4 regions of the Spartinivicinus ruber genome follow, and region 4 is predicted to be linked to each of the others. Evidence: predicted binding sites of a transcription regulator. Region 4 holds the regulator's gene; each other region holds the start of a gene.
What was found. The regulator sigma-54, encoded in region 4, starts transcription at its own class of promoters, with help from an activator protein. The targets are predictions, from matches to a motif close to TGGCACNNNNNTTGCTNT.

Region 1 (4,207 bases), 140 kb from region 4:
TTTGGCTGTGTTGGTGTTCCATTGGTAAAGAGTTAGATTGTCTACCCCTTTGGTTACAGTTAATTTATCAAGGGGAATGCTAGCGACAATAGCACCTTTACGGCGACATAGTGAGCAGTTACATCTTCTTAAATCCTCAAGTCCATTTTTAAGCTCAACCTGAAACTCAACATTGCCACAGTGACAAGTGCCTTTTTTTATTTCCATAATTACTCCATTTATTTTTTATGCCGTTATTAAAACATACAATATATGGTCACACGGTGACAACTGTACCCTTCGTGAATGACTTCTAAGCTCTTATTAAGTGTTAGCCATAGTAGTTGACGTCTCTTTCATTCATAGATAACTTTATGAAAAATCAGTACAACTAAGAAATAGTTAAAGTCAAGGAGAAAATTAATGGCAAGCAAACCCAAGATACTTGCCTTTGCTGGTAGTTTGCGGAAAGAATCAGTGAATAAAAAGCTGGTTAAAGTGGCGGCAAAGGGAGCTGAGCAAGCAGGTGCCGAAGTTACTTTTATTGATTTAGTGGACTATCCATTACCCATTTTAAATCAAGACGATGAGCAAGCGAATGGCGCTCCAGAAAATGCTAAAAAATTGCATCAACTATTTGCTGAAAGTGATGGCTTTTTATTAGCCAGTCCTGAATATAATGCAGGGTTATCAGCAGTGTTAAAAAACCTCATTGATTGGCTCTCTAGGCCATCTTCTGGTGAGCCAGCGCTAGCTGCTTTTCAAGGTAAAATTGTAAGTTTAATGAGTGCATCACCTGGTGGCTTGGGTGGTATCAGGGCATTACCTAATGTTCGGTTTATTTTGGATGGATTGGGTTGTTTGACATTACCAAAACAATTAGCCTTAGCTAAGGCGTATGATGCATTTGATGACCAAGGTAACCTGATTAATAGTGAGCAGCAGGAAACAGCATTGCAACTGGGGCGTAATATAGCTGATATGGTTAAGAAGTTAAAATAGACGTTATTTTCTTCTCTTTATAATGCCTTATCGAAAGGATATTTAAGGCATTATAATTTGCTTAATAATTGTATTTCCCGCTGAATATTATCTCTAGCTTGTTGTTCGAACTGAGCATTAAATTCTTCGCTAAAGTAAAGTTTGTCTCTAGTTAAAAACGTAGAGAGTATTTTTTTTCGACCTTTTAAATATTTCTTTTTAGGTATAAACCAGTACTCTTTTCTAATTTGCTGGCAATAGTGTTGGTAGTTTTTCCAGTCATGTCCCAAAACAGCTAGGTCAAAGTCTAGAAACAATTGGCAGTCTAAAAGAAGGGAGGGTGCCTGATTTGTTAATGGCAGGTGTTTTTCTGTGGCTATAATCATTTGTGCTACATCATGGTTTAACGAGCCAAAGTGTAGTTGCTCTAATGTATAAATGGCTTTATCGGCGCTGCGTTTTTCATTATTTTTCCACCAAGGCAAGTAGTAATAATCGTGGAAGCAAATGGAAAAAAATACTGTTGGTGGTGAGGTGATAGATGACTCATACTGTTTGAAGAGTAACAGCATCTGCTCAATATGGTTAAGGGTATGGTAGTGCCGCCAAGGTTGGCTATATTGTTGGATAATCTTGTTCAGGGCTTGCTTGGCCACCAGCTGATGTTCACTTTGGTCAAGGTATTTATGCCAGTAATCACAGAGTAAGTTGCTATTCATTTTGTATCTTATTAGATAATACGCCTATCAAAATAGATATTTATATTACGAGCGTTATATAAATCGTAGATAATAAGTTGTTTTAAATCAATGTGTTATGATTTTTTTGAGTTTTTGGCATGATCCATGCCTTGTACGAGTATATGTAAAAGTTTGTTGCTAACTACTTTCTCGATCGTTGGATGTTAATTATGTCATACGAAGTTATTCATCAGAAAGGTTTGTCTCCTATTAAAGCCTGGACTTGTGGTTTGCCTTTTGAAGAAGAGGCTAAGCAACAGTTATGTAATATTGCCAGCCTGCCTTTTATTCATAAGTGGGTAGCAGTAATGCCTGATGTTCATTTAGGTAAAGGGGCTACTATTGGTAGTGTGGTACCTACTTTTGGTGCAGTTATTCCTGCCGCAGTAGGTGTTGATATTGGTTGCGGTATGATGGCCGTTAAAACCAGTTTAGTAGCTGCTGATTTACCTGATAATTTGTACGGCATCCGTCATGCAATTGAGGTGGCGGTGCCCCATGGCCGTTCAGCACGAGCCAGAAGAGGCAGGGATAAAGGGGCTTGGAATACCATACCAGATGATGTGGCTCATGCCTGGCAGCCTTTAAAAAAACCTTTTGAATTATTAGCTGAGCAGCACCATGTATTGCAGCAAACCAACAACCTTAACCATCTGGGTACTTTAGGTACGGGTAACCACTTTATTGAAGTCTGTTTAGATGAGGCTGGCAGTGTTTGGTTTATGTTGCATAGTGGCTCAAGAGGAGTCGGTAATCGAATAGGTACTTATTTTATTGAAAAAGCTAAAAAAGAAATGGAGCGTTGGCAAATTCAATTACCCGACCAAGATTTAGCTTACTTGCCGGAAGGTAGCGAATTATTTGGTCAATATTTATCGGCGGTTGAATGGGCTCAGATGTTTGCATTTACTAATCGTCAAGTGATGATGAAACGAGTGATTTATGCCGTTCAGCAAACACTTCAGAGACAGTTTTCTGCAGAGTTAATGGCGGTGAACTGTCATCATAATTATGTTTCTAGAGAACATCATTATGGTAAGGATGTGTTAGTTACTCGAAAAGGTGCGGTTTCTGCAAAAGAAGGGCAATTGGGGATTATTCCAGGCAGCATGGGGGCAAAATCCTTTATTGTAAGAGGGTTAGGTAACCCAGAAAGTTTTCATAGCTGTAGCCATGGCGCAGGCCGGGTAATGTCGCGAACCAAAGCTAAAAAGCTGGTAACACTGGCAGAGCATGAAGCAGCCACTAAAGATGTCGAGTGTCGTAAAGATAAGGATGTTATTGATGAAACACCAGCAGCTTACAAACCCATTGAAAAGGTCATGAAAGCTCAGGAAGACCTGGTGGAAATAGTGCATACTCTAAAACAAGTGGTGTGTGTGAAGGGATAAAGGAGTAGCAAAAAATAGGGTGGTAACATAGTTTTTTATAATGCCACCTAGTTTTTTGGGTTATTAAGCTTTTTAACTATTAATTTTTAGCAATAAATGGCTTTGAGTGGTACGTATTTAATTAAAATGACTTTTTGTTAGTGTGTTGTAAATGTTTTGATACGGTTGACAGGGGTCATTTATTATTAGGTTAATTGGCTGTTATGATGCCTTGTGAAATAATAATGGGCAAATGTACTTCAATTGTTTTATAAGGAAATACCCCATGCTACGTCAAAAATATATATTGACTGCTTTGTTGTTTATTGTTGGACACATTATGGTGGGGCAGGTAACAGCGGGGCAACAATGTTCTCTGTCTAGTCAGGGTTCTGCACGTTTGATTGTGATGTTTAAAACCTTGAAAGATCGGCAAAGCCCACAGGCCTTAGATTATGTTGCTGGTGTGGTAGGTCAGCAGCAGTTGCAAATTGTTCGCCCATTTCAAGAGAATGGATTAATTATTTGTGTGGCTGCTTCAAACCAAGCCGAGCTTGAAAACACAATTAGCAGTCTACAACAGCTACATTATATTAAATATGTAGAGGTAGACCAGCTAATGAAACCTATCAAGCCCAGTCCATTAGGTATAAATTAAACAGTGGGAACGGTGAAATAAAAAATAGCACCGCCCTCGGGGTTGTTTTCAAACCGCAATTTACCTCCATGAGTCGATATAATCGACTCGCAGACGGATAAACCAATCCCCATACCGTAGCTTTTAGTGGTAAAGAAGGGTTGAAACAGCTTATCAGCAGCGTCTTCTGTTAGCCCGTGGCCACGGTCAATAACGGATACTTTGACAAATTGATGGGATTTGTCCAGCTCTGTTTTAACCCAAACACCTATATCACGAGTTTCTCGGTCACGCATTGCTTCCATACCATTGCGGATTAAGTTAAGGGCAACCTGTTGTATTTGTACCGGGTCAGCTTCTATTAATGGCAATTCATCAGCAAGATCCAGGTGAATTTCCATGTTGTTATTGCGAGCATCAACTTCTGCCAGCTTAACCACATCGCTAATTAATTTATTGCAATCAACTTTTTCTAAGCAATGGGCAGGTTTTTTCACAAA
Region 2 (4,207 bases), 3.1 Mb from region 4:
AATGTTTGATCTTTATTCCACATATCCCATCCCTTGTCTTTACTATCCCATTTAAAGACAGTATTTTTAGTAATAACACCTTCTTTTAGACCAATTAGTGTATTGAGCAACTTAAAAGTAGAAGCTGGCAAGAACTCTTGCTCACTACGTTTTTGATTGTAAATATACTGCTGAGAACCATCATAAGAAGAAATGATCATCGTCCCTTTTGCAGAATACTTATCAAAAGTTTCTTTAATAAGCTCATCATCTTTTGCATGGGAAAATAGTGATGTAAACACCAGTGTAGCAGACAGTAATGCAGATATTTTTTTCATATACCACCTATAATATTATAAAAAACGAATACATCTCCTAAGGCTACCGTTAGCCCACTAAAAAAATAGAAAACCCTTCATTTATAATGAATAGCGTATAAATAAGAGATCCTCTAAGGAGCAGTGAAAATCTTACGCTGTATAATGCAATGAGTAAATAAACCAAAAATGGTCAATTATGGCAAAATATGACTTAAAGAACTTACCAAACACTGCACGTCATAAGTAATTATACCTACACAAATCGATAACAGACTAGCGTATAAAAATAGTATCTAACGTTAGTGCCAATATCCTTTCACCTGCGAAAAATCAATACTAAATGGTTCAATTACCTTTACTGCTTTTCCTGAACCATGAGGTGCAGCCCAAGACCATCCTGAAGGTTGATACCATATCCTCACGTCTACAACAGCATTTGCACCTAGATCTCTCGCTGCATCAGCAAAAGACTGAAATACTTTACGGGAAGAGCCATACCATGCTTTGCCCACTTCAACTTGAGCTATTACTTCATATTGTGTACCAACAGGTAAGCTTTCTTTTGTAATAAATATTTTTTTATTATGCGATTGATACTTTTAGTGAAATCTTTACGTTTCCTCAGCATGAAACTAGTTGTCTAGACCTATTAAGCTTATATAATATTATTTCCCAATTTATATACCATTTTATGACTGATTATACAGTGAAACCACCTCATGTTTGACTGTCCTTTCGTAATCTAACTTATATAATCTTTGGCACGGAAAAATATGAAAATTTATATTAAAACAGGGAGTCAGTTTGCACTGACAACCAAACATAATAATAACAAGCTATCTAAGCTAGAGCTGCTTCATCCTGTCAATAACCTCTTTGAAAAAACATTGAAAAAATCAATTTTTCATCGCCGCTCTCCTGAGCTAAGCCTGGTTTGTCTGGCTTTAAAACGATATAAAATGGCAAGGAATGCTATTTATTATAGTAGTAATAGCGTTGGTTTAGTTAATACCTCAAAATCAAAAAGTACACACCTATATGCGAACACTACTACAGACAATAAGCTTATAAAAAGCCTGCAATTAAAAAAAGACCTTGAGCCTATTGTTGAGTTAACCCGATTACAGGCTGCTCTTGATATCTGGCAACAGACACAACCCAAAGAAGTAAAACAGCGTGGTTGTTTACTGAATGAAATGCCAAAAGAAATCCAAATCCATTTCAGTAATCATTTAGAAAAAAGGTTACTAATCAACCAACTAACAATGTAGATAAACAGGCTAACATAAGCGTTAAAAACGAATGTTATTTATTTTTACACGCCTTCTTACTTATGAATAAGTTAACTAAATCACATTTATTAATTTATATTTAACCACATCACATAATAAGCCAAATGCAGCTCACATTAAACAAGATGAAATAAAAATCTTCTACTTTATGAGGGTTTACACTACAGCTTGAGTTTATTATTTAAAGTGTACAACAGTAGCAGGTTATGTAACATTGGCACGTTTCGTGTATAGGGCAAGTGACTCTTTAATATCCATAAAATGTAGTAGGTCTCTTCCATGAAGTCCATGAAAAAAGCGCTTAGTGTACTAGCTCTATCTCTTGCTAGTGCTACTTCTGCTACTGCAGGTTTACTTTCTATCGAAGGTGGCCAGGTTGGAACCTTACCAGGTAATCACAACCCAAGTGGCGGTATTACTCAACCTGGTTTACAGGTTACTTATGGCGGCAACCTAAAAGCTAATAGCAATGTTAATCTTACTTACGAGTTTCTAGGGTCTGAAGCATCCTTTGAAAACATATTCCTAACAATCAATGGACAAAGCTTTAACAACAAACAGTCTCAAGCAGGACAACAGATCATTGACTCAATGCTGCAAGGAAACTGGTTAAACTTTAGCTTTAAAACACCTCATGCAACTGTAGCTAACGGCAATAACAACGGTAGAAATAATCTCAAAGGAGATTTGCTAAAACCTTCTTTCTTCTTAGCTGCAGCTGGAGAGAATAGCTTTTATATTGGTTTAAACGATGATGGTGGCGCAATAGACTATGATTTCGATGATATGGTCTTAAAAGTAACAGCTACCAAAACACCTACACCTGTACCAGTGCCTGGTACAGTAGCCCTAATTGGTCTAGGTTTACTTGCATTATGTAAACGCCGCAGCTAAACCGCTCTTTATATAAACTTGTACCCACTGTATTTTTTAGCCCACTTTTTCGTGGGCTTTTTTTGTTTGTTAAGCATTTTTATTGTTTTGGTACAACTCGCTCAATAAAGTACTGCCTTATATCTTTAAGACCAAGTCGTTCGGCTTCCTCCACTAAACTTAATGCTTTGCCTACCTCACCTTGATTTAGTGCGTTTTTGACAGCCTCTTTAAAATATTGGTGGGTCTGTGGCAACACCTCCTGCTTAGTTTCTAATTGATCAACAGCTTGATTAGCTTGCCGAAAACTAAAGGCTGGTATATAAGACCGCTTTTCGTAAAAGCTACGCTCCTCTTCTTCGACTGACAACTCAAGATTTCCCACTGGTGAGTGCCAGGCTATTGGATCTGGTATCTCTGGAGGTTGGTTATAGTGGGCTTTTGCAAATGCTTTTGCTGGATGCACTAAAGTTGTTTTACCCTGCATTTGAGCTAAGGTAGAGAAAATCACTAAATAAGTTTCATTGTTAGGGTTACCAGGCTGACTTCGATCTACCCGAAACATGCCGTCAATACTATCTGGCTTAAACCCCCAAGCTGGGCGATAAATAAAATCATCTGTTGAGAGAATTCGTGTTATACGAAACTCACTGTCTAACAACATCACTGAGGGTTCAAATACCGTTTGATTAGCTTTACTAAATAACTTTATTTGCAGTGACCGCTGGGTATCTGGCAATTTAAATGCAGCTATATAGCTTTTCCCTGAATTAAATTCAAATACTACTGAGTGACTGTTGATTATGACTTCAGTTGTTTGATTTACCAACAACGGCTTAATAGGCAAACTTGCAAAGGTAGTACAACAGGATTTTTGGGCCTTCAATTCTGCAATAGCATTAGACACCTGCTGCAGGGTTATATTATCAGAGGCTTTTCCAGCATAACTTAACAATAATGCTAACAAACCGGCTGTGACTGTAAGCCATTTATTAATCATTAATTACCACCAAACCTCTACTTGAAACCCAACTGTTGTTCCATCATCGTCACCATCATCAATTGACTCACTAGCAGCATTGTACTTATCACCATCCCATTTGGCATAAGTAAAAAAAGCACGTAAAACTGGCCGTGCCCAAAAGCTACTACCAGCTGACCATTGCTGAGCCAGGGTAATTTTCGTTAGATCAACTGTATCCAAGCTGCTATCTTCTGGCTTGACTCGATCATAACCCAGCTCAACTGCCGTACTCATAATTTCGGTCCATTTATAAGCCGGTCGAACCCCCAATGACAACCAGGTTTGCCCCCTGTCACCTGCTAGGTCTTTCTTTTCTATTAGAGCAACATACATCCCTTCTATATTCTGGGAAAAATTCACAACCCCTTGGTTCACTAGCCGATACATTTTGCCATTATCCGCTCGGCTACCATTGTGACCACTGCCTACCATCCCATCAGTCGCATATTGGATTGCCAGTTTATTAAACCCTCCAAACCAGTCTGACTGGGTATGTTGAGCCGTAAATAAATAGCCTTTTTGATTATCAAAATTTAAATCTTGCTGGCGATCAGTTAAATTGGCTTGCCCATAATCTACTCCTAACTCAAGCGAACCACCTTCATTCACTTTTAACCCGGCCAAACGTATATCAAAAGTATCATTGGCTACATTTGTGCCCGACTGTGCCCCTTCTGAAACATAGTCTTCATCAGTATTCCGTACCCAAGCCAGAGATA
Region 3 (4,207 bases), 850 kb from region 4:
CAACATCGCGGCGCTCCAACGTTCCAGACTGCTGTAACAGTTTATCTACCAAAGTAGTTTTGCCATGGTCTACGTGAGCAATAATGGCAATATTTCTTAACTTCTCAATCACAGAGGGTGCCTCTACAGTAAAACAACTACAATCTGAAGTGGCCAAAGAGCAGCACCCTAGAAACAGACATGTTAGTAGGTGCATTCTTACAGTAAATGCCAGAATTGGTAGATTGTCTTACCAATTCAACGTCTTCAGCTAGAAAATCCAGAAAATTTTGGTGCGGTAGTTTACCACCGATCCACTAAGAAAGTTCACTAAGGACGATAAACTTTGATGTTTTTGTAGCCTTCGTCTTTTAAATGCATCGCATGCAGCCGGCTCATCACACCCTTATCGCAATACAACATATATTGTTGACTAGCATCAAGCTGTTTAAATGCAGTATTTAGTTGATAGAAAGGGATGGTTTTTACTTCATTGTTATCCATTTTTAACGGATTTAGCTCTTCCTCGGTAGGATGGCGAATATCAAGAATTACACTATTAGGTAAAGGGATGCTCAATACCTCAACCTCGGCGGCTTTCAAGTCATCCTGAATTATATCGTTGATTAACACCTCTCGACGGTCTGTAACAGCCTGATCTAATACCGCGAAATTAAAATTAGACTCAACATCCTCAACCTTATGCCGCCTTGCCCTAGTAGTTGGATTAACCGATATGACGCCACAATATTCAGGAATATTTTTAGCAAAGTCTTCAGTGCCAATAGCTCTAGCGGTGTTGATAATATCCTGCTTATCCATGGTAATTAGGGGGCGCAACACTAAATTATTAGTCACTTCATCAATTACTGATAAATTCACCAGCGTTTGGCTGGAGACTTGCGCAATTGCTTCTCCGGTTACCAGAGCTTCTACCTCTAAGCCTTCGGCCACTTTACTAGCTGCACGCAACATCATTCTTTTTAGCACCACCCCCATGTAGGACTTATCAACGTTCTGCAGAATTTCAGCTACAACGTGCTCAAATGGCACAGTGACAAACTTTACCCGGTGAGAAGAACCAAATTTATTCCAGAGGTAATAGGCAACCTCTTTAACCCCTATCTCATGGGCATGGCCACCTAAATTGAAAAAACAAAAATGGGTGAGTAAGCCGCGTTTCATGGTTAAAAAGCTAGAGACGGTTGAGTCAAACCCACCAGAGATGAGCGATAAAACTCCATCTTGCGTACCGAGTGGAAACCCTCCCAGCCCAGGTAATACAGACTTCACTACATAAAAGCGCTTATTTTTTATCTCCAGCTTTACCGTAATATCAGGGCCTTTTAGTTTAATCGAGGTGTCTGCAATTCTTTGGTGCAAGCCCCCCCCAATATATCTTTCCACATCGGTTGAGGTGAACTCATGGTGGCCAGAACGCTTACAACGAACACAAAAAGAGTGGCCAACCAGCGAATCCCCAATAATGGCCGCCACTTTATCGAGCATATCGTCAAGGTCAACTAAGGGGTAATCCACTACTTCCAAAATTTGGCAAATTCCAGGGGTATGGGACAGCTTTTCTGCTATTTGCTGGGTGATGGATTTTTCTTGCTGTTGAGTAACAACCTCGATTTTGTCCCAGCTTCCTATCACCTCAATTTCAGGGTCGATGGGCTTTAATGTCCAGCGAATGTTGCGCCGCAACTGCTTTACAAAGCGTTGGCGCACAGGCTTACTTTTAATGGTGATTTCAGGGAACAGTTTAACAATGAATTTCATGGAGGGGATTTCATCTGTTTGCAACTAATATGTAGCAAAATATTATACAAAAACCAGCTATCATGATCACTACGTCAAGGCAGTCCTATTTAAGAAGTTCCATTTGCTAGTCACTTATAAAAATTTACGATTATAAAGCGCTTGAGTGGTGCATTTTGTTTTTAGCGCACTACTTAAGTGCATTGCTATTTTATTTTTTCAAGCTTTTTCAGTGCACTCATCCTGATTTTTCTGGTTTAGCCGTAAGTTTGTGTAATGGCATGACTATTGCTGATAGCCGCAATGAAATTTTTAGCTGTTAGCTTTCATCTCAACCGGAGTGGCCAACAGTGCATTAACCAAATTAGTAGTTCAAGAAACAAGTTAGACCGAAACCGGCTTATAGACCTCTGGAGGAAACAGCATGTCAGCGAATACTCTGAAGTTAATTGAAGAAAACGATGTAAAGTGGGTAGACCTACGCTTTACCGACACCAAGGGAAAGGAACAGCATGTTTCCATCCCAGCTAGTGAGGTTGATTCAGAATTTTTTGAGGTGGGCAAAATGTTTGATGGCTCATCAATCGCCGGCTGGAAAGGCATTAATGAGTCTGACATGATGCTAATGCCTGATGACTCCACTTCAGTTATTGACCCCTTTACTGATGAAAACACCTTAATTTTACGCTGCGACATTATTGAGCCAGCGACTATGCAAGGTTATGAGAGAGACCCTCGCTCTGTCGCCAAACGTGCAGAAGACTACCTAAAATCAACTGGCATCGGTGATACCGCATATTTTGGCCCCGAGCCTGAATTTTTTGTGTTTGATGATGTGAAATGGAAAGCCGATATTTCCGGCTGCTCTTACGAAGTTAACTCAGAAGAAGCACACTGGGCCTCTTCACAAGCATTTGAAGGCGGCAACATCGGTCACCGCCCTAGAGTAAAGGGGGGGTATTTCCCAGTACCACCCGTGGACTCACTGCATGACCTGCGTGCAGCAATGTGCGCATCCATGGAAGCCATGGATCTACCAGTTGAGGTTCATCACCACGAAGTGGGTACAGCCGGGCAATGTGAGATTGGCACTCGTTTTAATACGTTAGTTAGAAAAGCAGATGAAACCCAGATTCTAAAATACTGCGTTCATAATGTTGCTCACCACTACGGCAAAACCGCTACCTTTATGCCCAAGCCATTAGTTGGCGATAATGGTAATGGCATGCACGTTCACCAATCTATCTCCAAAAATGGTGAAAATGTTTTCTCGGGTGATGGCTATGCAGGACTTTCTGAAACAGCCCTGTACTACATAGGCGGGATTATTAAGCATGCAAGAGCACTAAATGCGTTCACAAATGGTTCCACCAATTCATACAAGCGCCTAATTCCTGGGTTTGAAGCACCAGTCATGCTGGCTTACTCAGCACGCAACCGATCAGCGTCTATTCGGATTCCTTATGTCAACAGCCCAAAAGCTCGCCGGATTGAAGTACGCTTCCCCGACCCAACCGCCAACCCTTACCTGGCTTTTGCAGCCATGCTAATGGCAGGCTTGGACGGAATTAAAAACAAGATCCACCCTGGTGATGCTGCTGATAAGGACCTCTATGACCTGCCACCAGAAGAAGCGGCAGAAATCCCAACAGTCGCGACTAGTCTGGAAGAAGCATTAGAAGCATTGGATCAAGATCGCGACTTTCTGAAAGAAGGCGGCGTATTTAGTGATGATATGATTGATGGCTATATTGCGCTAAAACATGAAGAATGCGAGCGGGTTAATCAAACCACTCACCCAGTTGAGTTTGATCTTTACTACAGTGTGTAGCAGGCTGTAGCCTATATCTGATAAGGCCTTCAGTTAAGAGCCCTCAAATTGAGGGCTTTGCTACAAACTGAGTTCCTCTTTTGCCAGCAGTCAATTGGTTTAAACTATTCATCTCAACCTGCATCAAAGATTTACTAGCAACTTTTAACTAGTTTTTTACATACCCTAATTTTGCGTGTCATCATTTAAAGGTTTAGAGTTTCTATATAGCCAAAGCGAAGGGTTTTTAGGGGCGGCCGTCAAGCGATGAGTTCCAATAGCACTTTTATGTAAATTAAAGTAGCTACCGCAGGTATTGCTGTATCAGACTTGCCCCATGAGTTTATGTTTTTATAAATGATTGGGGTGACAGTTAAATGCTCCATGCATTAACTGCATTTCCACCTTCCATGGTGGTCAAGAGCAACGACAACAAACCCTAAAAGTCATTCGAGAAGGGTATAGTTCTTTTAGTCTACTAAACAAAGACAGGAACACTCTCTTATGTTTAAGCCAAAATCAATTCTTTGGATATTAATTGCCTCGCTACCCCTAGCGAGTTACGCTGAGATTTATAAAACTGTGGATGAAAACGGGAACATCATTTTCACCGATGCTCCAGGAGATAAACCTGCTGAAGAAGTCGAACTCAAGCCT
Region 4 (4,207 bases):
TGGTAGCCAGTGTTCAACAAAGCGTTTGATATCATCAAACATATCCAATACTTGTTGTTGAGAACCTAAAAATTCTTTAACAGGTTCCTCCAGCCCTGAGTATTGCCTTAAATGGGTGACCCAGTAGGGGTTTGGCAGACAGCGTACATCAAACACGTAGTCTGCATCAATGGGGATTCCTTTCTTAAAGCCAAATGATTGGAAAAGTAGGGCTATACTGCTGTGCTGCTTGCGAGCAACGCGCTTACTGATGATATCTCGCAGTTCATGCAAAGACAGCTGGCTGGTGTCGATAGTAAGGTCAGCCATTTTAGCGATAGGTTCAAGAACTTCTTTTTCTTGTTTAATAGCCTCATCTAAGGAGCGCTGTTGGCTAGAGAGTGGGTGTTTACGGCGTGTTTCACTAAAACGCTTTAGTAAGGTCGCGTGTTCAGCATCAAGATAAATAGTTTCTGCATCAATTTGCTGCTCTTTGAGCGCATTCATAATAGCCGGGAAACGCCTTAAATCCTGGGAAACATTTCGAGCATCAATACTAACCGCTGCTTTGTCGTACAGTGGCTCCTTTTTCATTTCCTCAACAAAGGCAGGAAGCAAACCAGCAGGCATATTATCAATGCAATAATAGCCTTGATCTTCCAGCACATGTAAGCCGGTACTTTTGCCTGAGCCAGAGCGGCCACTGATTATAATTAACTTCATAAATATGCAGAGTTGCTTTGTTAATTCATTTGTAGGGCTGGTAGTACAATCCTAGCCCAAATATATTCTGGGCTAGTATAACAAAGTTTATGTGATATACGGCAGATTAGTTAAGTAATACTCATTAGCTGGCTTTGAAGATTTTAAAACTAACTTAACTATTGTGCTTATGTGGTAGGTACGCTTTGAATTGCAACGTCAAATAACTCAGGATTAGTATCAGCTCGGCGTAAATTATTGCGATAACTGGAGTTTTCGAAGCGGGTAGCAATTTCCTGAAGGATAGCGAGGTGCTCATTTGTGGCTTCGGCAGGAACAACCAGGGCAAAAATTAAGTCTACTGGGTGACCATCCATCGAGTCGAAGTCAATGCCTTCTTGCAGTTTAAGTAAGCAAGCAAAGGGCTTAAGACAACTTTCGAGACGACAATGTGGAATCGCTATGCCATTGCCAAAACCTGTGCTTCCCAACCGTTCACGATTGATTAAATTATCAAACAGTTCATTGGGATTAATATCACCAGAATACTCAGCTAAGAGGTTGGCAATGAGTTGTAAAACTCGCTTTTTACTCCCCCCTTGCACCCCGGTAAGGGTGCATTGTGGGAGAAGGACTTGTTCGATTTTCATGCTTTATAAATAAGTAAACTACTTTTTAACGAATACCGGCTCCCTGAAGTCGATCCAGGGTTTTCTCTTTGTGTTTGCTTAATTGCCGGCCTAGTTTATCACTAAGTAAATCAATTGCAGCATACATATCTTCAGATTCTGCAGTGGCGGCAATGTCAGCACCACGCACATGCAAGCTAGCTTCTGCCTTTTGGCGTAGCTTTTCAACACTTAGGGTAATTTGCACGTTAGTAATGCTATCGTAATGGCTTTCAATGCGATCAAGCTTTTTGGTGACATATTGGCGCAACGCATCAGTCACTTCTACATGATGACCACTGATGTTAACTTGCATGCAACGACCTCCTAATAGGGCTTTATGGTTGTAATCAGCTTCACTGACTTGCTAGGCTGATTGTCAACTGCTTCATTACTAAGTGTAATGGAAAGCAGGCTTGGTATTGCTTGTTGCTAGTCAATATAACGCTTAATTTCGCGCTAACCTATTTCATCACACCAGCCGCTTTCGCTCATTGGACGGCGGAATGGATAGTGATTCACGATATTTGGCTATGGTTCGTCTTGCCACCTTTATGCCTTGCTCTTCCAGTAAGCTGGCAATTTTGCTGTCACTTAATGGTTTTTTAGGGTTCTCCACAGCTACTAACTTTTTAATGATAGCTCGGATAGCAGTGGAAGAGCACTCACCACCAGATGACGTGCTGACATGGCTTGAGAAGAAATATTTCAGCTCAAAGATGCCGCGAGGTGTATGCATAAATTTTTGAGTGGTTACTCGGGAGATGGTTGATTCATGCATTCCAACCGCTTCTGCTATATCGTGCAGCACCAGTGGTTTCATCGCTTCTTCACCATATTCTAAAAAACCACGTTGATGCTCGACAATACGAGTAGCTACTTTCATTAATGTTTCGTTACGACTTTGCAGGCTTTTTAAAAACCAGCGAGCTTCTTGTAAATGGTTTTTCAGATAGGTGTTGTCGGAACTGCTGTCGGCTCGTTTTACCAAAGATGCATAATTGCTATTAATCCGTAGTTTGGGGGTGGCCTCGGCATTAAGCTCGACTAACCAGCGATCATTATGCTTTCTAACAAATACATCAGGAATGACATACTCTGTTTCGGACGGTTGAATATCAGCACCTGGTTTTGGGTTCAGGGCTTGGATCAGCTTTATGCTTTCTGCCAGCTCTTCTTCTTTCAATTTTGTTCGGCGCATAAGCTGATTGTAGTCGTGATGACCTAGCAAGTTTAAGTGCTTTGTTACAATTAGCTTAGCATTATCAAGAAGTGGTGTGTCTTGCGGCAGGTGAGAAAGCTGGATTTGTAAGCATTCCTGTAAGTTTCTTGCAGCTACACCAACAGGATCAAAATGTTGTAAGCGACGTAGCACAATTTCCACTTCTTCTTGTGTAATTTCCAGCTCAGGGTCCAGGCCTTCCCAAATTTCTTCAGTGCTACAGCTAAGGTAGCCATCGTCATTGATCGCATCGATAATAGCAATAGCCACTAAGCGGTCGTTATCAGACATTGGAGTAAGGTTAAGCTGCCACTCTAGGTGGCTGTGCAAAGACTCTGTCGTGCCATTTCGGTTGCTGAAGTCATACTCATCGTCATCTGCTGATGAGGAAGAACTAATAGGAGCTGAAGATGTTTGGTAAACATCGTCCCAGGCACTATCTACAGGAAGGTCATTAGGGATTTCTTCTGACCAGCTGGTTTCGTCTGAGTTGTCTTGAGAAGTTTCAGATGTGCTTTTATCTACGTTGTCTGATGAATCTGATCCATTTAAGCCAGAGCTATTGAGTTGCTGTGAGTCATTGGCTTCACCATTAGCCGATGAGTTGCTGTCAGACTCATCAGTCAGCTCAAGCATAGGGTTGGATTCAAGTGCTTGCTGCACTTCTTGCTGTAAATCCAATGTGGATAGTTGAAGTAGTTTTATGGCTTGTTGCAGCTGAGGAGTCATCGTCAGCTGCTGGCCAATTTTCAAAACTAGGGATGGCTTCATTGCTAAATAATTACCTTATAGTGCAATCGTGCCTGTTTTGATTTGGCAAAGTCAACAACAATGGAAGTGAATTCAAATACGGTTACCTGAGTTGCTGCTTGAACAAGCGACTGAATATTTCCATTGCACCTATTATTTATTTCAATTGCGTGTTTATTTCAGTATTTCTTTTGTTTCTGAAGCTTTGTTATTTCTTAGTGGGTATTAAAAATTATATGAGTATCCTTGCCAGTTGTCTTATATTTTAAAGTCGTGTCCAAGGTATACTTCTTTCACCTGTTGGTTAGTCATTACGGCTTCAGCACTGCCTTCCGCTATTATATGCCCCTCACTAACTATGTATGCATTCTCACAAATATCAAGTGTTTCTCTAACATGATGGTCGGTGATTAGGACGCCAATGCCACGGTCTTTCAAGTGCCAGACAATGTCTTTAATGTCTTTTACCGAAATTGGGTCAACGCCTGCAAATGGCTCATCCAACAGTATGAAGGAAGGCTCTGTTGCAAGTGCTCTGGCAATTTCTACTCGACGCCTTTCACCACCAGATAAACTCATACCCTTACTGTCTTTTATATGGGTGATATTGAACTCTTCAAGTAGTGAGTTGAGCTTTTCTTGTCTTTGCTTACGATTTAGCTCTTTACGGGTTTCCAGAATAGCAAGAATATTGTCAGTGACAGTCAGCTTGCGGAATACAGAGGCTTCTTGTGGTAGGTATCCTATGCCAGCCTGAGCCCGTCCATGCATAGGCAGGTGGGTAATATCACTCTCATCAATCCATACATTACCCTGGTCTGATTTGACTAGACCTACAATCATGTAGAAACAGGTGGTTTTCCCCGCACCATTGGGGCCAAGTAGA

Region 1: G4Y78_RS23565 (RtcB family protein) is a predicted target of sigma-54. The motif match lies at 1,795-1,812, and genes of this name have one in related genera.
Region 2: G4Y78_RS08650 (PEP-CTERM sorting domain-containing protein) is a predicted target of sigma-54. The motif match lies at 1,807-1,824, and genes of this name have one in related genera.
Region 3: glnA (glutamate--ammonia ligase) is a predicted target of sigma-54. The motif match lies at 2,018-2,035, and genes of this name have one in related genera.

Annotation. Positions count from the first base shown of each region.
Region 1 covers NZ_CP048878.1:5,191,051-5,195,257, reverse strand. The annotation lists gene G4Y78_RS23580 (GFA family protein) at 1-207, opposite strand, end outside; gene G4Y78_RS23575 (NADPH-dependent FMN reductase) at 403-981, shown strand; gene G4Y78_RS23570 (HD domain-containing protein) at 1,032-1,679, opposite strand; gene G4Y78_RS23565 (RtcB family protein) at 1,871-3,091, shown strand; gene G4Y78_RS23560 (hypothetical protein) at 3,357-3,728, shown strand; gene G4Y78_RS23555 (ATP-binding response regulator) at 3,725-4,207, opposite strand, start outside.
Region 2 covers NZ_CP048878.1:1,825,745-1,829,951, reverse strand. The annotation lists gene blaOXA (class D beta-lactamase) at 1-317, opposite strand, end outside; gene G4Y78_RS08660 (YbjQ family protein) at 599-811, opposite strand; gene G4Y78_RS08655 (hypothetical protein) at 1,073-1,570, shown strand; gene G4Y78_RS08650 (PEP-CTERM sorting domain-containing protein) at 1,871-2,485, shown strand; gene G4Y78_RS08645 (MalM family protein) at 2,565-3,464, opposite strand; gene G4Y78_RS08640 (maltoporin) at 3,468-4,207, opposite strand, start outside.
Region 3 covers NZ_CP048878.1:5,901,822-5,906,028, forward strand. The annotation lists gene typA (translational GTPase TypA) at 1-112, opposite strand, end outside; gene thiI (tRNA uracil 4-sulfurtransferase ThiI) at 310-1,761, opposite strand; gene glnA (glutamate--ammonia ligase) at 2,165-3,571, shown strand; gene G4Y78_RS26575 (DUF4124 domain-containing protein) at 4,055-4,207, shown strand, end outside.
Region 4 covers NZ_CP048878.1:5,049,293-5,053,499, reverse strand. The annotation lists gene rapZ (RNase adapter RapZ) at 1-702, opposite strand, end outside; gene ptsN (PTS IIA-like nitrogen regulatory protein PtsN) at 870-1,331, opposite strand; gene hpf (ribosome hibernation-promoting factor, HPF/YfiA family) at 1,357-1,665, opposite strand; gene G4Y78_RS22940 (RNA polymerase factor sigma-54) at 1,822-3,342, opposite strand; gene lptB (LPS export ABC transporter ATP-binding protein) at 3,580-4,207, opposite strand, start outside.